Luteibacter rhizovicinus DSM 16549: one gene and its partner. The protein of the gene in region 1 binds, or shares a complex with, the protein of each later gene. Links are inferred from orthologs where the notes say so. Each region holds a gene or a part of one and is shown in the gene's direction. Other genes may lie near its edges.

Region 1 (11,044 bases):
ACAAACCTTCTGGTGGTGGATGCGGTCCGCCGGCTGGGCGAACCGCCAATGGGAGTCAGGCCGCGGGCACCGCCAGGCGGAGCAGGGTGGCTTCTAGCGCCAGGCGGTAGCTGTCACCGCCAAAGCCGCAGATCACGCCGGTGGCCAGGTCGGACAGATACGAGTGATGGCGGAACGCCTCGCGCGCATGCGGATTGGACAGGTGGATCTCGATGAACGGGATCGACACGCCGGCAAGGGCGTCGCGGATGGCAATGGACGTGTGCGTGAACGCAGCCGGGTTGATCAGGATCCAGGCGACGCCTTCGTCGCGTGCCTGATGGATGCGGGCGATCAACTCGTGCTCGGCGTTGGACTGGAACCAGCTCAGTTCGTGGCCGGCCGCCTGGGCGCGGGCCTGCAGCGAGACATTGATGTCGGAGAGGGTCTCATGCCCGTAGACCGACGGTTCGCGCACGCCGAGCAAATTGAGGTTGGGTCCGTGCAGGACGAGGATCCTGGCCACTGTTCACCTGTGCCTTGTATCCGGGGTTCCGGAACGCCGCGCAGTGTGCGCCTGTCCCCCGGACTTGTCCAGTTCGGTGAAGATCGCCGTAGATCGCTGGAGATCGTGACTTTCCACACTGCAGCGTATGGTAGACCCTCAGCGCATTCGCCCCGAACAACGTTACGAGGGCATAGGCGGGGTGGGAGCCGATTCATCGGCGAATGGTGAATACACCCGCGGCGCAGCCGCGACCTTGAGGTGCTTGCCTCGGTTCCCGCCAAAGGAAGAGCATCGCCGCTGAAGCGGCTCCCACAGGGGTTCCCACAGGGGCTCTCACAACCTCACCCCTCCGGGAACAGCTTCTTCCAGCCCTCGATACCCAGCTCATCCAACGTCGCCATGTTCGCTTCGAAAATCGTCGAGGCCTCGGGGAAAGCGGCCACGGCCTTGTCGATGCTGTCCTCGCGGAGGAGGTGCAGGGTCGGGTAGGGCGAACGATTGGTGTAGTTGGTGATGTCGTCGGGACCGGTGCCCTCGAACTGGAAGTCAGGGTGGAAGCTGGCCACCTGGATGTCGCCGTCGAGCCCAAGGTCATCGACGGCCAGGTCGGCTACTTCAAGAAACTCGTTGAAGTCATCGAAGTCGCCCAGCACGCCGGGGTGGATAAGCAGCGTGGTATCGGTCACCTCGGGACTCACGTCGCGCAGGTGTTCGAGTTCCCGCTTGAGATCGTCGAGCAGTTCCAACGGCTGGGTGGCGGCGCTGACCACGTAACGGACCTGGCCTTTCTTGTGCACGGCCTTGGCGAACGGGCACAGGTTGAGGCCGATCACGGCCTTCTCCAGCCATGCCTGGCTGCGTGCGATCGCTTCGTCGGGGGTCGGCAGACCATCCATGGGGGTGTCCTTCATCGTGCGGGGGCGAGCCATTCGTCGAGTTCGGGCCCGGTAAACGTGCCCACTTTGCGGCGCAGGATACGCCCGTCTTCACCGATCAGGACGCTATAGGGCAGGACGCGACGCGTATTGCCGAGCGAGAGGGACCCGCCGGGCGCGTCGGCATCCACGAGCATGATGGGGTAGCTCACCGGCCGCCGGGCGAGATAACCGCGGACGCCGGTTGCCGTGTCTTCGGCCAGCCCGAGCACCACGATGCTGCGGTCCCGGTAGCGCGAATACGCCGCGTCGAGCAGGGGCATCTCCTGCCTGCACGGCCCGCACCAGCTCGCCCAGTAATTGATGAGCACGCGTTTGCCGTGCCAGTCCGACAGCTGACGTGCCTTACCTTCGACGGTCACGAAGCTGGCTTCCGGTGCCGGGTCGCCGATGTCGGCCACCGTCACGCCTGGGGGCGGTGGCGGATGCAGGCGCCGGTGCTCGACCCACAATCCGCCCGTCGCCCCGAGGATCGCCAGTACGACGATCCAGAAGGTCGGGCCGCGTGTCATGGCGACGCGGCGGCCTCGAGTGCCTGCTTGACGGTGTCGTAGGTAAGCACGGTGGAGAGCTTATGGCCGTCGCCACCTCCTTTCGGGTAGACCACGTACAGCGGCACGCCCACCGAGTGGTACTGCTCCAGGAAGGCGGCGATGGTCGCGTTCACGTCGGTCCAGTCGCCGCGCATGTACACGGTGCCGGTGCGCTTGAGCAGCGCCTTGAAGTCGTCCGTGTCGAGCACCGCGTGTTCGTTGGCCTTGCAGGTGATGCACCAGTCCGCGGTCATGTCGACCAGCACGGGTGTGCCGGCGGCACGCAGCTCGGCGAGTTTCTCCGGCGAGTACGGCACGATGCCGTCACTGGCGACCGTGGCCGCGGTCGGCGCCGGCAGGCCGTGCACGGTCCACAGGGCCGCCACGGCGCCCACCGCGAGCACGGCGGTGAAGATCCAGGACAGGCCGCGGTCGCGGTTGGCGTGGCGGCCATACCACCACAGCGCCATGGCCAACAGGACGGCACCGGCCAGCACGAGGGCCGTCGCGTCCGCGCCCCGCTGCTTGGTCAGCACCCACAGCAGCCACACCGCCGTGAGATACATCGGGAAGGCCAACGCCTGCTTCAGCGTCTCCATCCAGCGACCGGGGCGCGGCAACAGCCGGGCGATCGCCGGCACGAAGCCGATCAACAGGAAGGGCAGTGCGAGGCCAAGGCCGAGGGCGAGGAAAATCAGGAAGGCCACGGCGACCGGGGCGGCGAAGGCGAAGGCGATCGCCGAACCCATGAAGGGCGCCGTGCAGGGGCTGGCGACGACGACGGCAAGGACCCCGGTAAAGAAGTCGCCCGACGGACCCGAGCGCGACGCCAGGCCGCTGCCGACGTTACCCAGCGAGCCGCCGATCTCGAACACGCCCGACATCGACAGGCCCACGGCGAGCATCACGTAGACGAGGATGCCGATCGCCAGCGGCTGCTGGAACTGCGCGCCCCACTGGATTCCATGGCCGGCAGCGCGGATGCCGACGATGATCACGCCCAGGGCGGCAAAGGCGACGAGCACGCCGGCGGTGTACCAGAGCGCGTGCCGACGGGCGGCTCCCTGGCTCTCGCCACTCTCCAGCACGGTGATCGCCTTCAGCGACAGCACCGGCAGCACGCAAGGCATCAGGTTCAGCACGAGGCCGCCGAGCAGCGCCAGGCCGATGGCGGCGACGAAGCCGAGCGGCGCCTCGTTCTTCGGCATGAGGCCCGGAGGCGGGGGTGTCGGCGCGACGTCCTTCACGGCGGCGGCCGTCGCGGGCGCGGCGGAGGCCGGGGCGCCGACCGTCGCCGTACCGGCGCCGAAGTCGACGCTGATATGACGCTTCATTACCGGATAGCAGATGCCGTTCTCGAGGCAGCCCTGGTAGGCGACCTCGAGTTCGGTCGTCTTTGCGTCCGCCGCGCCCTTGACCGGCACGGGCAACTCCACCTGATCGAAATAGACGATGGTGTCGCCGAAATGTTCGTCGTGGTGGGCGACGCCGCTCGGCCACTCCGGCTCACCGGTGGTGACACCAGCGGGCGAGGCGACCGTGATCTCGGTCTTGTCGCGGTAGAGGTAGTAGTCCTTCGGCATGGTCCAGCGCAGCAGCAGGGCGTCGCGTGACTTGACCAGGGCTTCGAAGCGGAACGCCTGCTCGGCCGGCAGGGCGGCGGCATCGGTGCCCGGGGTCGCGGCCGGGGCGCCGAGCAGCGAGGCGCCATTGGCGGCGGTCGCGCCAGTGGGTGGCGTGGCGGCAGCGGCCGTCGGAGCGGGTCCCGTCGGAATGGTCGAGGCGCCACCGATGGTGAGCTTCAGGTGCTCGGTGTTCGGCGGGTAGCAGATCTTCGGCTCGACTTCGTGGCAACCCTGGTACTGGACGTCGAGGGCCAGGGTGGTCGTGCCGGCGGCGAGCAGCGTGTACGGCACGCTGGCTTCGATATCGCCGTGGTAGATCTCCACGTCGCCGAGGTATTCGTCGTGCTTCTTCAGGCCATCCGGCAAGGTCGGCTCACCGAGCGAGACCGCGCCGGCATCGGCCGCCTTGATCTTGATCCGGCCCCGATAGAGGTAATAGTCGGGCGCGATGCGCCAATGCAGCTTGACCATGCCGGGCTGGCTGGCGTCCGTGGTGAGGTGAAACGCCTCGGTGACGGGCAGCAGATCGTCGTCGCCCTGGGCGAATGCGGGCAGGGCAACGAGCAACAGGCCGAACGCGGCGACCAGGTTCCGCGCAAGGCGGCGAAGCGACGACATGGTGATCTCCGTGGAGCGATGCGGTGACGAGGCGCGTGGGGCGTCGATCATTATGACCGGGCGAACCCGGGTTAGCTTGCGTCGACACTCGCTTCCAGCCACGCCAGGTAGGGGGCATGGCCGGCAACGACCGGCAGGGCGACGATTTCCGGCACCTCGTAGGGATGGTGTGCCAGGACGAAGCGTTCCAGCGCCGCGAAGGCCTCGCGGGTCGTCTTTGCAACCAGCAGGTCTTCGTCGTCGGTCACGACCTCGCCCTTCCAGCGGTAAGTGGACCGCACGCCGGGCAGTCGGTTCACGCAGGCGGCGAGGCCCGCTTCGACGATGGCGCGGGCGAGGGTGTCGGCGGGTTCGCCCGTCGGGCAGGCGATGAGGACGACGATGGGTTCGGACATGGGTCGATTGTGGCCTCTTGCGCCCTTTTTTGAACCCGGGGCCTTGAACGGTTTCGTGGCGCCGCCATCTGTCGACCATCCGCAGCTCTTCCGAATCAGGAAAGCTTAGGGCTAAAATTCTGGCACTCACCCTGATCAAGTGCTAACAGGGTGGACCTTTTTCCTTATCCGTCAAACACATGTTTGGAGAAGTCATGAGCAAACTGCGCCCGCTGCACGACCGCGTCATCGTCAAGCGTCTCGAAGAAGAGCGCGTTTCCGCCGGTGGCATCGTCATCCCGGACAGCGCCACCGAGAAGCCCACCCGCGGCAAGGTGCTCGCTGCCGGTACCGGCCTCCTCCTGGCCAGTGGCCAGCTCCGTCCGATGGGCGTGAAGGAAGGCGACGTGGTCCTGTTCGGCAAGTATGCCGGCCAGGAAATCAAGGTCGACGGCGAAGATCTGGTCTTCCTGAAGGAAGACGACATCGTGGCGGTCCTGGAAGGCTGAGCTTTCGCTCGCCCCGTTCCCCCCGATCTCACTTACTAATCATTTAAGGATTCAAAGACCATGGCATCGAAAGAAGTCCGCTTCGGCGAAGACGTCCGCGCCCGCATGCTGAAGGGTGTCAACACCCTCGCCAACGCGGTCAAGGTCACCCTGGGCCCGAAGGGCCGCAATGTCGTGCTCGAGAAGAGCTTCGGCGTCCCGACCGTCACCAAGGACGGCGTCTCGGTCGCGAAGGAAATCGAACTCGCCGACAAGTACGAGAACATCGGCGCGCAGATCGTGAAGGAAGCCGCCTCGAAGACCTCCGACGTCGCCGGTGACGGCACCACGACCGCGACCGTCCTCGCCCAGGCATTCATCCAGGAAGGCCTCAAGGCTGTTGCCGCCGGCATCAACCCGATGGACCTCAAGCGCGGTATCGACCAGGCTGTCATCGCCGCCGTTGCCGAACTGAAGAAGCTGTCCAACCCGACCGCCGACGACAAGGCGATCGCCCAGGTCGGCACGATCTCGGCCAACTCCGATTCCAACATCGGTGACATCATCGCCACGGCGATGGGCAAGGTCGGCAAGGAAGGCGTGATCACGGTTGAAGAAGGTTCGGGCCTCGAGAACGAGCTCGACGTCGTCGAAGGCATGCAGTTCGACCGCGGCTACCTGTCGCCGTACTTCATCAACAACCAGCAGTCGCAGCAGGTTGAGCTGGACGACCCGTTCATCCTCATCCACGACAAGAAGATCTCGAACGTGCGTGAGCTGCTGCCGGTGCTCGAGGCTGTCGCCAAGGCTGGCAAGCCGCTGCTGATCGTTGCCGAGGAAGTCGAGGGCGAAGCCCTGGCCACCCTCGTCGTCAACACGATCCGTGGCATCGTCAAGGTCGCCGCCGTCAAGGCGCCGGGCTTCGGCGATCGTCGCAAGGCCATCCTGGAAGACATCGCTGTCCTCACCGGCGGCACGGTCATTTCCGAGGAAGTCGGCCTGGCGCTCGACAAGGCCACGATCACCGATCTTGGCCATGCCAAGCGCGTCGTGATCACCAAGGAAAACACCACGATCATCGACGGTGCCGGCGATGCCGAAGGCATCCAGTCGCGCATCAAGCAGATCAAGGCGCAGATCGAAGAGACCTCTTCGGACTACGACCGCGAGAAGCTGCAGGAGCGTGTTGCCAAGCTTGCCGGCGGCGTTGCCGTCATCAAGGTCGGCGCCGCGACGGAAGTCGAGATGAAGGAAAAGAAGGCCCGCGTCGAAGACGCCCTGCACGCTACGCGCGCAGCCGTCGAAGAGGGCGTGGTCCCGGGCGGCGGCGTCGCCCTGATCCGTGCACTGAAGGCGCTCGAAGGCCTGAAGGGCAAGAACACGGACCAGGACCTCGGCATCGCGATCACCCGTCGCACGCTCGAAGCCCCGCTCCGCGCCATCGTCACCAACGCCGGTGAAGAGGCTTCGGTCATCGTCAACCAGGTCAAGGCTGGCGAAGGTAACTACGGTTACAACGCGGCGACCGGTGAGTTCGGCGACATGATCGCCTTCGGCATCCTGGACCCGACCAAGGTCACCCGCTCGGCACTGCAGTTCGCCGCGTCGGTTGCCGGCTCGATCATCACGACCGAAGCGGCCGTGACGGAAGTGCCGAAGAAGGACGACGGCCACGGCCATGGCGGTGGTGGCGGTGGCATGGGCGGCATGGGCGGTATGGACTTCTAAGTCCAGCCACCTGGCTTGCTACACGAAAGGCCCCGCGCAAGCGGGGTCTTTTTTTTGGCTTCTTCGCGCATGTCCGGGCGTACGTGCCGTGCTTCGTTCGCGGGCTCGCTCGTCGACCTCGTGGGGCGGCTCGGCTTCGCCATCGCTCCGTACACTTGGGCGTCTCGCGGGGAGACCTTGGTGTCCACCCTCGCTGCTCAGACAGGTCCTCCGCGTTCCGTATAGGAAAGGCCGCTGACGCGGCCCGTGTGCCTATCTGGCCTACGGCCGCTCCACTTGTGCGGAACTCGCCTCGAGGGTGGACACCAAGGTCTCTCACGACGATACGGTTAGCGGGACGGCGAGCCGTGGGTGCGGTCGCCGAAGCGGGCCACTACGGCAGTCGTGCGGGTACATCCACTCCGGCTCGGTGAACTCATTCAGCGACGCTGCGCTGTCTCGCGCTGTCTCGCGCGGACGATCGCGACTAGCGCGCCGAGTCACCGTTTGGCGATGCCGATGGCGATGGCGCTAGCGACGAGCCAGCAGCCAAAGCGGCGTTGCTTCGTCGGCTCGACCCGCACGCACCTCAAGGATGAGAAGAGTCTTCGGTGCCCACCCTCGAGGCGAGTTCCGCACAAGTGGAGCGGCCGAAGGCCAAGTAAGAACATGGGCCGCGTTAGCGGCCTTTCCGGTACGAAACGCGGAGGACCTGTCTGAGCAGCGAGGGTGGGCACCGAAGGCTCTTTGCCTCGAGCCCCCAGCGAGGGTGGGCACCGAAGGCTCTGCGCCTCACACCCCAACGCAAGCGCTGAGGAAAGCTATTGGCCCGCGCCCGCCTCGGCGTCATGTTCGGCATCGCCTGGCTGGCGAGCGACATCGATGCCTGCGTCGGGCAGCGCGTAGCGGGCGAGCAGGGGATCGAGTTTGTTCTTCAGGCGAAGCAGGGCGACATTGCCCATCGCTGTATCGGTCAGCTTCGTGTTCGCGTCTTCCGCAGCCGTGTTGGCATCCGGCGAGCGGGTGAGCGCGGCGAGCTGGCCGCCGAGTACCTGGGTGAGGGCGAAATACGCGTCGTCGTGAATGCCGGCGCGCTCCAGCACGAGACCCGGAAGCATCCATGACGCCATGTCGCCGTGGACCGGCGGGGGGCCGTCGTTGTGTGCGTCTACCAGCACCCACGGGACCATCTGCGTATCGAACGGCTGGCCGTCGCGGAAGCCGGCGTGGTTGTACGTGTTGGTCAGTGCCGGAAGGTGGTCGCCGTAGAACAGCAGGATGGTCGGGCGTTCACGCCTGGCCAGCAGATCGGCAAGGCGGCCGAGTTCGGCGTCCGCGTGATGCATGTGATAGACGTAGTTCTGCCACTCGATCTTGTCCTTGCCTTCGACGCCGGCGGGGACGGGAATGGCATCGCGCTCGGCGACATTCGTGTTGTCGGAGCCATCGTAAGGACCATGCGCCTCGATGCTGATCGCGAAGACCAGGCGGGACGGTCCGGCATCCGGCAACTGCGCCATGATCTCGTCGGTCATGGCGCTATCGGCCATGTACGTGCCGTCGTTCTTCGCGTCCGCGGGGAAGCCGTCACGCGAGACGAAGCGGTCGAAGCCGATCGCCTTGAAGGCCGCCGGGCGATTCCAGAAATTCGGGTTGTGCCCGTGCACGGCGACCGTGTCGTAGCCATGCGAACGCAGGGCACGCACCATGCTCGGCACCACCTGGTTGTGCAGGTCCAGGTACGGATAACGCATGTTGCCGAAGTAGCGCAGTGAAAGGCCTGTCAGTACTTCGAACTCGGTGCGGATGGTGCCGCCACCGAAGGTCGGCACGTGCAGGCCGCCACCACTGCCTTGCTGCGTGAGGCGATGCAGGTTGGGCGCGACATCCGCGTCGTAGCCGTTCACCGCGGACGGATCGAAAAACGATTCGCTCTGGATGATGACGATGTCCGGCGGTTGCCGGGTGTGCTGCGCGGCCTGCGCCATGTGCTCACGTAACGCAGCGTCGTTGTCGCCGATGAGTTGGAGGGCGGCCTTGGGGTCGTCCTTGGGTTTGTTGCGCGAGGCCTGCAGATGAAACTGCATGAGGTTGGACATGACGCCGTTGTATCCGGCGTTCTCCGACGGCGACCACGGCATCATGCCGAGGCGCTGGCCGTTGTAGATCTTCGCCCAGCCCGGCGTACCCGCGAAGAGGGTGACGAAAAGCATGCCGAGCGCGAAGGTAGCGACGATCCGGCGGCCGTAGGTGCGTCGTGCGAACACGGGAGGCTCGAAGCGAACCAGGACGACGACCAGGCCGATCAGCGCGGCGATGGCCAGGTAGGGAGCGACCTGCCGCGGTAGGTAGCCGGAAAGCAGCGACAGGCCGCCGTTGCTCAGTTGCCCGACGAGGCCGAAGTCGGCCGGCAGCAACGGCGTGCCCAGGTTTTTCACCTTGATGGCGCTCACCGCGAAGACCGCGCCCTGGGCCAGGAAGGCGATACCAAAGGAGAGCCAGGTGCGACGTGTGAGCGTCAGCAGGAGGGTAGCCAGCATCAGTCCGGGCATGGCGTTGGCGATCAGGTGGCCCGGGCGGGCAAGCCACTGGTCCGTGCCCACGCCCGGGTTGCCGTCGATCAGCCCCGTGAGCAGGACGAACAGGACCGCCGTGATGAGCGGCAGCACAGCGCGTCCCGCGCGGTCACGCCAGGTTTTCGAAGCGCTGGTCATAAGAGCCGACTTCCGCGTCCAGTCCCGAGGGGATAGGGACTGTAACGGAACGGACATGAATCGGTTGTCACCGAAAGCGCCGGTTTTTCATACGATTCTTCGCAAATTGCCGCTTCAGGCACAATGGCCTCCTCATGAATGTCCCTACGCCAGCCCTGCGCGAAAGCCCCGAACTACGGGCACTCATCGATCACCGTTATGCCGATGTGATGGCGGCATGTCGGGCGGCCCGTATTCCCGTTCACGACGATGCGGGCGTGGCCGAACGCATCCGCCGCACGCTGCTGGCTTCGGACTTCGCCTTCGACGTCTTTCGTCGCCAGCCGGAATTGCTCGCTCCTGCCGGCCTCGAGCGCTTCCGCGCCAGCGCGGACGCGGCGACGCGGGGCAGCATGCTGGACCTGCCGGCCGATGAAGACCGCTGCATGTCGATCCTGCGCCGTTTCCGTCATGCCGAGGCGGTTCGCCTGGTGTTTCGCGACGTGAACGGGCTCGACGACATCGACGAGACGCTGGCGTCGACCAGTGCCCTCTACGAAACCCTGCTGAGCGCGGCCTTGCGCTGGTCCGAACATTCCTTGCACGCACGCTTCGGCCGTCCGCGCGACGCCGCCGGCGTCGAGCAGCGCATGGTCGTGGTCGGCTTCGGCAAGCTGGGCGGCAACGAGCTGAATTTCTCATCGGATATCGACCTGATCCTCGCCTATGCCTCGGCTGGCGATACCGATGGCACGCGCTCGCTCGACAACGGGGAGTACTTCATCCGCGAGGCGCGCCAACTCGTGCGACTCCTTGCCGAGCCCACGGTGGACGGGATCTGCGCGCGCGTGGACCTGCGGCTGCGTCCGTTCGGCAACGCCGGCCGTCTTGCGCTGCCGTTCGCGGCGATGGAGCAGTACTACCAGCGCGAAGGTCGCGACTGGGAACGTTATGCATGGATCAAGGCGCGCCCCGTGGCCGGCGATCGCGCCGCCGGGCGCGAACTGCAGGACATGCTGCGGCCCTTCGTGTACCGGCGTTACCTCGATTACACCGCCTTCGCCGGCCTGCGCGAGATGAAGTCGCTGATCGATGCGGAAGTGGCGCGCAAGGACCTTGCCGGTAACCTCAAGCTGGGGCCCGGCGGCATTCGCGAAATCGAATTCGTCGTCCAGCTGACCCAGATGATCCGTGGCGGTCGCGATCCCGCGCTGCGCGTGCGCGGGTTGCTGCCGGCACTGCGCGCGTGCGAGGCGCGCGGGTACATTCCGACGGCACGGGCCAAGCTTCTTCGCGCGGCCTACCTGTTCCTGCGTCGCGTGGAGAATCGCGTGCAGATGCTGCGCGATGCGCAGACGCATGACATTCCCGACGACGAGCTTTCACGCGAGAGGCTGGCGTTGGGCCTGGATTACCCGTCGTGGGATGCGTTGGCGGTGGAGCTGGCGGCGCATCGCGCCGCCGTGTCGGCCGAGTTCGCCGCCGTGCTCGTGCCGGAGGCCGGGCAGACCGCGACGGCGCCGGTCGCCGATGTCGAGCTGTGGGCTGCCGCTCGTGACGGCTCGTTGAGCGCGGCGACGCTGG
Region 2 (11,041 bases), 110 kb from region 1 along the record:
GAAAGATAAAGCTAAGAGGGAAGCCGGTGTGAATCCGGCGCTGCCCCGCAGCGGTATGTGGAGACAAGCCCGTCACAGGCACTGGATCGGTAGCGATCCGGGAAGCGACGGACAAGGCGGCACCGTTACGGTGCCACATCCACGAGCCCGAAGACCTGCCGCCGACCGGAACGAACGCGCCGTCATGGGCGCGAACGCTCCGTCCGACCTGGATCGTCGTCCCGCGAGGGGCGGCATCCGGTTCGCCCGCGGGGGCGAAGGTCGACGGCTAGCCCGCATGACGCCCCCTGGCCTGTCGCGCCCCGCGCGGCAGGAGCGTGTGCGTCGGCGCCCAGCCGCCCTTCCCTCCTCTTTGCCACGAAGAGGAACATCCATGCCACACGTAACGTATCCGGGCTTCCCCCGCATCGGCCGACGCCGCGAACTCAAGCGCGCCCTCGAGAGTCACTGGAAAGGAGACAGCGGCGCCGACGAACTGCTCGCCGTCGCGCGCGAACTGCGCCAGCGCCATTGGAAGCTTGCCCGCGACGCCGGCGCCGACAGCGTCCCGGTCAACGACTTCTCCCTCTACGACCATGTCCTCGACGCCGCCGTGCTGGTCGACGCCATCCCCCCGCGCTACCGCGACCTCGCGGCGCGCGACCCGCTGGCGGGCTACTTCGCCATGGCCCGCGGCCACCAGGACGGCGATGTCGACCTGCATGCCCTGGAAATGACCAAGTGGTTCGACACGAACTACCACTACATCGTGCCGGAGCTCGAGGCGGGACAGCGCTTCGCAGCGCGCCCGGACAAGGTCGTCGCGGAATACCTTGAGGCCCGCGCGGCCGGTCACGTGGCGCGCCCTGTCCTGCTCGGACCGGTGAGCTTCCTGCGCTTGTCCAAGACCGTCGACGGCAGCGACCCGCTGGCCTTGCTCGACACCTTGCTGCCCGCATGGCTCGGCGCCATCGACGCCCTCGCCGACGCGGGCGCCGACTGGGTGCAGGTCGACGAACCGACCCTCGTGCTCGACCTCGATGCGGCATGGCGCGAAGCGTTCCGGCGGACCTATGCCGCGGTCGCCGCGCACGGACGCGTTCGCATCCTGCTCGCCACCTATTTTGGTGAGCTCGGTGCGAACCTCGAGCTCGCCACGTCGCTGCCTTTGGCCGGCCTGCATGTGGACCTCGCCCGCGCACCGGATCAGCTGGATGCCGTGCTCGATGCCTTGCCGGCCGACCGCGTGCTTTCCGCCGGCGTGCTCGATGGCCGCAACATCTGGCTGAGCGACCCGTCGACCATCCTTCCCCGCGTGGACCGCCTGCTCGCGCGTCTCGGCAACGACCGTCTCTGGCTGTCGACCTCCTGCTCCCTGCTGCACGTGCCGATCGATGTCTCCGAAGAGAAACACCTCCCTGCGCACCTGGCCGGATGGTTGTCGTTCGCCCGGCAGAAGATCGCCGAACTGCGTCGCTATGCGGACGCCGTCGCCGGCGACGACGCCGCGCGGAAAACCCTCGCCCGTCAGCACGAGATCGTCGCCAGCCGCCAGGCCTCCGGCGACGTCGTACGTGCCGACGTGCGCGCCCGCGTACGTCAGCTGACGCCGCAGTTCGGCCAGCGTCGTTCGGCCTTCTCGTTCCGCGCCGACGTGCAGCGCGAGCGCTTCGGCCTGCCCGACCTGCCGACGACGACGATCGGCTCGTTCCCGCAGACCAACGACCTGCGCATCGCGCGCGCCGCGCACCGCTCGGGCAAGCTGGACGACGACGCCTACGCCGCCATCCTTCGTGACGAGGTGCGTCGCGTCGTGCGTTTCCAGGAAGAAGCCGGTATCGACGTGCTGGTGCATGGCGAACCCGAGCGCAACGACATGGTCGAGTACTTCGGCGAGCAGCTGGACGGCTACGTCTTCACCTCGCTCGGCTGGGTGCAGAGCTACGGCTCACGCTGCGTCAAGCCACCGATCATCTATGGCGATGTCGCGCGTCCCGCACCGATGACCGTCGCCTGGTCGGCGTACGCGCAGTCGCTCACCGACAAGCCTATGAAGGGCATGCTCACCGGACCGGTGACGATGCTGCAGTGGTCCTTCGTGCGCGATGACCTGCCCCGCGCCGATGTCTGCCGGCAGATCGCCCTGGCCCTGCGTGACGAAGTGCACGATCTGGAGAAGGCTGGCATCGGCATCGTCCAGATCGACGAGCCCGCGCTGCGCGAAGGCCTGCCGCTGCGTCGCGCGGACTGGGATGCCTATCTCGCCTGGGCCGTCGACGCCTTCCGCATCACAGCCGGGGGCGTCAGCGATGCGACCCAGGTGCACACCCACATGTGCTACTCGGAATTCAACGACATCATCGAGGCGGTCGCCGCGATGGACGCGGACGTCATCTCGATCGAGACCAGCCGCTCGCGCATGGAGCTCCTGGACGCTTTCACCCGGTTCCAGTACCCGAACGGCATCGGCCCTGGCGTCTACGACATCCACTCACCCCGCGTCCCGACCGAAGCCGAAATGGCCGACCTCCTGGCCCGGGCCCTCCGGGTGCTGCGTCCCGACCAGCTCTGGGTGAACCCCGACTGCGGCCTGAAGACCCGCGGCTGGCCGGAGGTCTCCGACGCCCTGAGAGGCATGGTCTCAGTGGCCAGGGCGGCCCGCGAGAGACTGGCCGTGACGGTCTGACATCGAGGCGGCTCTTCTGTGGGAGCCGCTTCAGCGGCGATGAGCCTCCCCGCCCGCGTCAGCTCTCACTGACGCGGGCGCAGGGGAAACCCAGCGGCGCACCCACCCCATTCCCTGACGGAACGAAAGCGCACAACCTCATAACCTACGGCCTTCCACAGGAAGGAGCGTGAGATGAGGAAGAAAGGAATCGCCCTGCTGCTTGCCCTGGCAAGCACGCAGGCTATCGCGGGGGAGCGCCCGTATGTCCACGATCTGGATCGTCGTTTCGACCAGTACACGTGGGTCACCACCCACAACGCGTTCAATACCTTATTGCCCTCCAGCCAGAGCAGGAGCATCCCCCAGCAGCTTCGCGACGGCGTGCGCGGCTTGTCGCTGGATCTGCACGAGTACCAGGGCAGGGTCAGGGTCTGCCACGGCTCATGCGCCCTCGCCGGCCGGCCGCTGGCCACCCATCTCAACGATGAGATCGTCCCCTTCCTTCTGGCCGATCGCCAAGCCATCGTCACGATCCATCTGGAGGACTACGTTTCGCCGTCCGCGCTACGCGCCGAATTGGCAAGAGTCCCTAACCTGGCACGCCTGACATTCAATCCGGACACCTGGAATACCCCTGGCTGGCCGACGCTTCGACAGATGATCGCAGCGAATCAACGATTGCTGATCTTCGATCTGGAATCAAAAAATGCCGGCCGCTACGCCCTCCCCAGCGGCGTGGCGACCATCATGTCCTCCAGGGGCGGTACGTCGGAAAACTACTGGGTGCTGGGCAAGACTATCGGTACGCACGATACCTCGTGCAGGAGCCGCTGGGCCGGTACATTGGAACCGGGACAGGTACAGTTTCGGGGGAAATCATGGCCCCGCCTGTTCGTCATGAACCATTTCCATGAAACCGGGGAATCGCTGCATTCAAGGACGGACAACCGCTACGACAAGCTGATGGACCGTGTGTACGGCACCTGTGCACGCGCCGCTCGTCGCCCGCCAAACTACATCGTCATCGACCACTATCAGCAAGGCGATGCCTTTGAGCTTGCCGGTGTACTCAACCAGGGCGGCATCGTCCTGTACGAAGGCAGGAACGCGACCCAGAACATCGTGTGCGGCATCCCCGGCGGCGAGGCGACCACCATCAACTTCAAGAGCGGAAACCGCCGGGGGTGCGAGAACGACGAGGCCCGCTCGGCTCGTCTGTTCGGTTTGCGTGCCGGCACGACCTTCACCGTATTCGATTCCCCGGATGGAAAGCGATCCGACGACTACACGACGGTTCGCGTCCTCAAGGACCTCGGAAGCCGCACCGTGACGATTCCCTCGTTCCATACCTCATACAAGGACGGCTACGTCGACGTCCAGGCCCGTTACCGGAACGGCCTCGACGGCAAGGTGTCACGCGTGAACGTGGTGCCGGCGACCACCCGATAGGTGCCAGCCGCCCGCCGGGTCGCCGCCGAGACGCGGCCCCGGCCCGCCGCCGCCTGAACATCCATGCAATCGTCACCCCCGGGGCGTACCCTTCCCCCTGCAAACCCGGCAAAGGCCGTGTATCATGGCGCGCCCCCATTTATCTCTTTATCCGTAAAGAAGGATATATACCCACGATGAGCAACTTCCTCTTCACCTCCGAGTCGGTCTCCGAAGGCCATCCGGACAAAATCGCCGACCAGATCTCCGACGCCGTTCTGGACGCCATCCTGGCCCAGGATCCTCGCGCTCGCGTGGCCTGTGAGACGCTGGTGAAGACCGGCGTCGCCATCGTCGCGGGTGAAATCACCACCAGCGCCTGGATCGACCTCGAGGCGCTGACCCGCAAGGTCATCCTCGACATCGGCTACGACTCCTCCGAAGTCGGCTTCGACGGCGAGACCTGCGGCGTGCTGAACCTCATCGGCAAGCAGTCCCCGGACATCAACCAGGGCGTGGACCGCAAGAAGCCGGAAGAACAGGGCGCTGGCGACCAGGGCCTGATGTTCGGCTACGCCACCAACGAGACCAGCGAGTACATGCCGGCGGCGATCCATTACGCCCACCGTCTCGTCGAGCAGCAGACCAAGGTCCGCAAGAAGAAGAACTCGCCGCTGCCGTGGCTGCGCCCGGACGCCAAGAGCCAGGTCACCCTGCGCTACGAGAACGGCGAAGCCGTCGCCATCGACGCCGTCGTGCTCTCGACCCAGCACGATCCGGACGTGAAGCAGAAGGACCTCATCGAAGGCGTGCGCGAGCTGATCCTCAAGCCCGTGCTGCCGGCGAAGCTGCTGCACAAGGGCACCAAGTTCCACATCAACCCGACCGGCAAGTTCGTCATCGGTGGCCCGGTGGGCGATTGCGGCCTGACCGGTCGCAAGATCATCGTCGACACCTACGGCGGCTGGGCCCGTCACGGTGGTGGCGCGTTCTCGGGTAAGGATCCGTCCAAGGTCGATCGTTCGGCCGCCTACGCCGCGCGTTACGTCGCCAAGAACATCGTCGCGGCCGGCCTCGCCGACCGTTGCGAGATCCAGGTCAGCTACGCCATCGGCGTGGCCGAGCCGACCTCGATCTCGGTGACCACCTTCGGCACCGGCAAGATTCCCGACGAGAAGATCGAGAAGCTGATCCGCAAGCACTTCGACCTGCGCCCGTTCGGCATCATCAAGATGCTCGACCTGGTCCACCCGATGTACCAGCAGACCGCCTCGAACGGTCACTTCGGCCGCAAGCCCTACGAGGTCACCGACAAGAACGGCAACACGTTCACGGCGTTCTCGTGGGAGAAGACGGACAAGGCCGAGATCCTGCGCGATGCCGCTGGGCTTGGTGTGAAGGCCGTTCGCGCCAAGTAAGCAAACGCGCGTCTTAAACCATAAGAAAACGGGCGCCCTCGGGCGCCCGTTTTCGTTCGCATGGTTCGATCTATGCCAAAGTGCGGCAACCCGGCATGCAAGGGTTCCACGGCATATCATCGGAGCACGCCCATGGTCCGCTTTCTCTGCGCCACGATCCTGCTCGCTGCCATGAGTCTGCCCGCGCTCGCGGATGTCCGACCCTTTCCGACGACCTTCCGGATCCAGGACATCGCCACCGACGGCGCCACCATCCACGTTCGCGTCGGCGGCACGGGCCCCGCCGTCGTGCTGCTGCACGGCTTCGGCGACACCGGGGACATGTGGGCACCGCTGGCCGAGAATCTGGCCCGGGACCATACCGTCATCGTGCCCGACCTGCGAGGCATGGGCATGTCGTCGCATCCGGACGGCGGCTACGACAAGAGAACCCAGGCGGGAGACGTACGCGCCGTCCTCACCCAGCTCGGTGTCGACCGCGCCGTCGTCGTCGGTCACGATATCGGCACCATGGTGGCCTACGCCTATGCCGCACGCTATCCAGACAAGACCGTGCGCCTGATCGTGATGGATGCGCCTGTTCCGGGTATCCCACCCTGGGACCAGATCGTGCGCAATCCCTTGCTGTGGCACTTCGATTTCGGGGGGCCGGACATGGAGCGCCTGGTCGCAGGGCGCGAACGTATCTATCTGGATCGTTTCTGGAACGAGTTCGCGGGTGACCCGCCGAAAATCGACGAGGGTACGCGGCAGCACTACGCCCAGATCTACGCTCGCCCCGGCGCGATGCATTCGTCCTTCGCCCAGTTCCGCGCCATTCGCCAGGATGCCGACGTCAACCAGGCGTCATTGGCGACGAAACTTCCCATGCCCGTGCTCGCCATCGGTGGCGAAAAATCGTTCGGCGCGAACGAAGCCATCGTCATGCGCAATGCCGCGGGCAACGTCACCGGCCTGGTCATCCCAGGCGCCGGACACTGGCTGATGGAAGAGGCAACGGATGCCACCATCGCTGCGGTGCGCAATTTCGCCGACGGCAAGCCCGTCGCCGGCGCGACGACGCATTGAGCTAGCAGGCCCACAACCTAACGGCCAGCGGCAAAGCGCGCGCCTACCGCTGCCCGTCGCGCTGTCGAAGCCGCCTGGCCGCGACGGTCACGGCGACTTCATGGCCTGGATGCGACACCTGAAGGGTCGCTACAGGAGATGACGCCATGCACCGCACCTTACCCCGCATCCTCGCCACAGCCTTGCTCGCCGCCGCCCTGCCCATGGCTGCCCTGGCCCAGCACACCGATTCCAAGGGTGGCACGCCGACCGACGCCGGCTTCGTCACCAACGCCAGTGGTGCCGGTCTCGCCGAGATCGAAGCCGCGAAGCTCGCCGACACCAACGCCGGTTCGGACAAGGTGAAGACCTTCGCCCACCAGATCATCGCGGATCACACCAAGGCGGGCGAGGAACTGAAGACGCTTGCCGCAGGCGACCGTGGTTACGCCACGGCCGAATCGCCGCCGCCGGCGAACCAGAAGGACATCGACGCGCTGAAGATGCTCAACGGTGCGGCGTTCGACAAGGAGTTCGCGAAGGTGATGGTGGCCGATCACCAGAAGGCCGTGGCGATCTTCGAAGTCGAAGTGGAGAAGGGTTCGAACAAGGATCTTCAGGCGTTTGCGAAGAAGACCCTGCCTACCCTTAAGGAGCATCTGAAGATGGCTCGGGCGTTGAATACCGGGAAGTAGCTGCGGGAGTTAGCGCGAGCGCCCATCGCCAAAGGCTATCGATAGCGGCGCGTGCTTACGGCAACGTGGTCACCACTGCATTGGTGACGTGCGCGCTGTCGTCGGCGACGCCCACCGCGTAAGCACCACTCTTCGAAACAGCCGAAATGCCGTTGCTCGAACCACCGCCGAACAACGCAATGGGTGAGAGCGTGCCCGGCGACGCCGGGTTCCACACGGCGGCCTGGGCATTTTCGCTTGCGTTCTGGCCGCCTACGGTGACCAAGCCGTTATCGCCCAACCCTGTCGCGCCGACCGTGGTGCCACTGTGCAAGGCTGGAATTCCAATGAAGCTCGTCGCCACGCCCGCCTCATTGATGACCAGATAAGCGGCAGTCGACTTGCCATCCGCCGTTTGATAATGCAAGACGATATTGCCCTGCGCGTTCATGAAGTCGCCAACACTCTTCACAGGGGTGCCTGCGACCGAAAGAGATGGCGCCGTCGCCGTCGATGCTGGCGATACCCAGTAGGCCACGCGTGATGTCGGCGCTGTGGGGAAAATGCATGTTCCCATGATGCGAGATGACGCGTTCATTGACTGCACCACGCAATAGGAAGCCCCAGAAGCCTTCGTCAGTACGGTCTTCTGATACAGGCCCAGAAGGCCCGGCGTCGCAATGACGGGGCTCGCCGTGCCGGTGCCGCTCGGACAATTCATCAACACCGCCGGGCTAGCCTGCGCGGTGGGCTCCCCGACATCGGCGGGGACGCAGTTATCGCCCGCGGAGGAAACATCGATGGCCGTCGTCGAGCCCGTCCGCCAGATCACCGCCGTCGCGACGGCACTGCCCGAACCGCTGACACCGGCAATGTCGCCTGCCTGGTTATATGCCGTCGCTTGCGTGGTGACGTCAGCGAGCAATCCCAGGACGCCCGGACGAGGTAACAGCTTCGAAAGCACCCCATTGCCGGTGGGACCCGGATTCCAGACCACGGCAAAGCCGATGCCCGAAGCATCGACACAGCCACCGACGGCCTGCCCACCGTTGGATATTCCGCTCGCGTGGCACGAACGCCCCGCCGCCAACGACGGAAGCGACAGCTCCTGTCCGGCCTGCGCAAGCCAGGCGACAGCCGGGCCGGCGGAACTCGGTGGTGAACACGTGCCCACGCTGATGCCGGAGTCGTTGACGTCCGATGCGACGCATTGGGCGCCGGCATTGTGCCCGAGACTGGTCAGCGAGGACGCGTCAGCCATCGCGGAATGACACGCTAACGCAACGACAAGTGACACTGACGCAACGTGCGGGAGAAGACGTCCGAATCCGTTCATGTCGCGAGTCCTGTGTTTCCATCGATAGTGGAGTTCACGCTAGACCGAACACGGCTATCGGGGAATATCGCCTTGGTTGTAGGCGGCGCCACCGACCGCAGACGTCATCGCTTTCGAATCGACGCGTTACAAAGCGCCGTTCCGATATTGCATAAGAGTTTTATGTGGCCCCATCTCTGGACCGCTCTGACGACAGTCAGCAGCTTGATTTCCGGAATGATCATGAGGGCGTGTCGCCGCTCGAGAGCTTTTCGCGAGAGATCAACCGTACCGGCTCGTCACTGCCGCAAACGCGTGACACCCCCTACAACGTCCGTTCTATAGGCGGCTGACGATGCGCGGCCTATGGTGAAGCTACGAACATCTCATCGTTTCCAAGGACCATACATGAGAACTTTGTCCATACCGGCGCGGGCCTGGATGGCTTGCCTGATCGCCGTCTTGTTCGACGCGACGTCGATCGCGTCGCCAGTCGCCACCGCGACAGGACTGGCCCGCTCCGACGAATGGGAAATGGGTGTTCAGAGCGCGAAGGCGACGTCGAGCAAGATGCTTGCTCGACAGGCCGGGACTTCTGTAATCATCGACATCCAAGTACATGTGACCGCCTTGTCATTTGTATCCCTAGACAAACTTGGTATCACAGGCGCGGGCATCTCGAGCGAAGAGAAGAAACGACTTCAAACGCAATATGATGACTACAATGAGAAACACAACCTGAAGCCCTTCGGAGGACTGCCTCGAGCGTGCAAAGATCAGAATTGCAACGAAGATGTTTTTGGCATCCTGTATCGATAGCCAGACCCTGATCCGGAGCGTGCCCGCCAGTCGCGATGCATCAACCCGCGTGACACCGAACGAATCCACGCAACGTCAACCCGGGTGACGTCACGAATTCGACCGGCCGCGGCATGCCTTCATCCCCCGCGATGAAGACGAACGAATCGCCTTCCAGCACATAGCTCGCCGGCAGCAACTTGCCGGCGTCGTCGCCCATGCTGTCGATCCAGGTGATCGAACGCGGCGTGGTGCTCGGGTCGAGGATGAAATGCCCGGCAAGCAGGAGCTCACCGTTTGGCAGGTTGACGGCGAAGGTGTCGTCTTTGATCGTCGTGATCGCGCCGTTGCCGCCGTGGGCGTCCGGTGGATCGATGACGCCGTTTTCTTCGAAGCGGGTCTGGATCCAGTTGCCCTGGAGGTTTTCTAGTTCGCTCATGATCTTCCTTGAGAGGTGCTCCCTGGCATTTTATCGCCGCTGAAGCGGCTCCCACAAAGAGCCGGCTCTCACAAGAAAGCGGCCCCCACACACGGTGCAGGCTTATGCCCTGTGTGGGAGCCGATTCATCGGCGATGCTCCTTGGCGGGGGATCAGCCATTGCGGTTGGAGCCGGAGAGCACGTCGACCCAGACGGCGAGGACGAGGATCACGCCCTTGATGATCATCTGCCAGGAGTTGTCGACGTCCATCAGCTGCATGCCATTGTCGAGGCTGGCCATGACCAGGGCGCCGATCAGAGCACCGTAGACCGTGCCCGAACCACCGCGCATGGACGTGCCACCGATGAAGCAGGCCGAGATCGCGTCCAGCTCGCCGCCCGTACCGGCGGACGGGGAACCCGAACCGGTGCGCGCTACGGTGATGATGCCGGCGAAGGCGCACATGAGACCCATGATGGCGAACACGACAAGCTTGACGCGTGCCACGTTGACGCCGGAAAGGCGCGTGGCTTCCATGTTGCCGCCGACGGCGTAAATGTGCCGGCCGAACACCGTCTGGGTGGACACGTAGGTGAATACGGCGAGCAGACCGAGCAGGATCATCACCGGGATGGGGATGCCATTAGCGTCGTTGAGCATGCGCACGAAGCCGAAGATGAAGGCACCGACCGCCACCATCTTCGCGATATCGACCCACAACGCGGCCTGCTGCAGACCGAGCTTCCCGCGGCGCACGCGACGTCGCGCGGTCAAGGCGACCATGGCCAGGAAGATAAGGCCGCCGATCCACACTGACACGCCGGGCGGCACGAAGCCCTGGCCGATCGTGATGAGGTTGTCCGGCGCGGGAGCGATGGTGGAGCTGCCCGTGATGTAGAGCACGATGCCGCGGAAGGCGAGCATGCCGCCGAGGCCGACGATGAACGAGGGCACGCGCAGCTTGGTGACGATGTAACCGTTCAGTCCGCCGATCAGCAGGCCGAGGACCAGCACGGCACCGATCGACGGCCAGGTTCCCCAACCCTGGTTGACCGTGAGGATCGCGACCACGCCACCGAGCAGGCCGAGCTGCGAGCCGATCGACAGATCGATTTCGCCGGCGATGATGACGAAGACCATGCCGCAGGCAAGCATGCCGGTGATCGCCATCTGCCGGAACAGATTGGACAGATTACCCGGCGTGACGAAGGCCGCATCGGTCTTGATGTGGAAGAACACCCAGATGATCGCGACCGCGATGAGCAGCGCGAGGATCTTGTAACGGACGAACAGT

What was found.
Region 2: the proteins of groL (region 1) and metK are in contact, whole or in part, in a cryo-EM structure (PDB 8P4O), measured with the Escherichia coli proteins. The link is inferred for Luteibacter rhizovicinus DSM 16549 from one-to-one orthologs.

The regions. Positions count from the first base shown.
Region 1 is NZ_CP017480.1:969,853-980,896, reverse strand. What follows is about bases 4,621-7,464. They hold groL (chaperonin GroEL), read left to right. Parts: upstream 4,621-5,141; coding sequence 5,142-6,788; downstream 6,789-7,464. Other genes in these bases: BJI69_RS04520 (co-chaperone GroES), read left to right, coding at 4,788-5,081. Outside these bases: aroQ (type II 3-dehydroquinate dehydratase), read right to left, coding at 56-505; BJI69_RS04540 (DUF1415 domain-containing protein), read right to left, coding at 829-1,383; BJI69_RS04535 (TlpA family protein disulfide reductase), read right to left, coding at 1,395-1,934; BJI69_RS04530 (protein-disulfide reductase DsbD family protein), read right to left, coding at 1,931-4,198; divalent-cation tolerance protein CutA, read right to left, coding at 4,270-4,593; BJI69_RS04510 (LTA synthase family protein), read right to left, coding at 7,589-9,481; glnE (bifunctional [glutamate--ammonia ligase]-adenylyl-L-tyrosine phosphorylase/[glutamate--ammonia-ligase] adenylyltransferase), read left to right, coding at 9,616-11,044.
Region 2 is NZ_CP017480.1:862,602-873,642, forward strand. The notes cover bases 3,542-6,382. They hold metK (methionine adenosyltransferase), read left to right. Parts: upstream 3,542-4,272; coding sequence 4,273-5,493; downstream 5,494-6,382. Other genes in these bases: BJI69_RS04065 (phosphoinositide-specific phospholipase C-related protein), read left to right, coding at 3,542-4,096; BJI69_RS04075 (alpha/beta fold hydrolase), read left to right, coding at 5,626-6,382. Also shown: metE (5-methyltetrahydropteroyltriglutamate--homocysteine S-methyltransferase), read left to right, coding at 374-2,665; more of BJI69_RS04065, read left to right, coding at 2,840-3,541; more of BJI69_RS04075, read left to right, coding at 6,383-6,561; BJI69_RS04080 (DUF4142 domain-containing protein), read left to right, coding at 6,708-7,235; BJI69_RS04085 (hypothetical protein), read right to left, coding at 7,291-8,475; BJI69_RS04090 (hypothetical protein), read left to right, coding at 8,938-9,348; BJI69_RS04095 (TIGR03067 domain-containing protein), read right to left, coding at 9,389-9,766; BJI69_RS04100 (sugar ABC transporter permease), read right to left, coding at 9,919-11,041. UniProt on the Escherichia coli protein: Catalyzes the formation of S-adenosylmethionine (AdoMet) from methionine and ATP.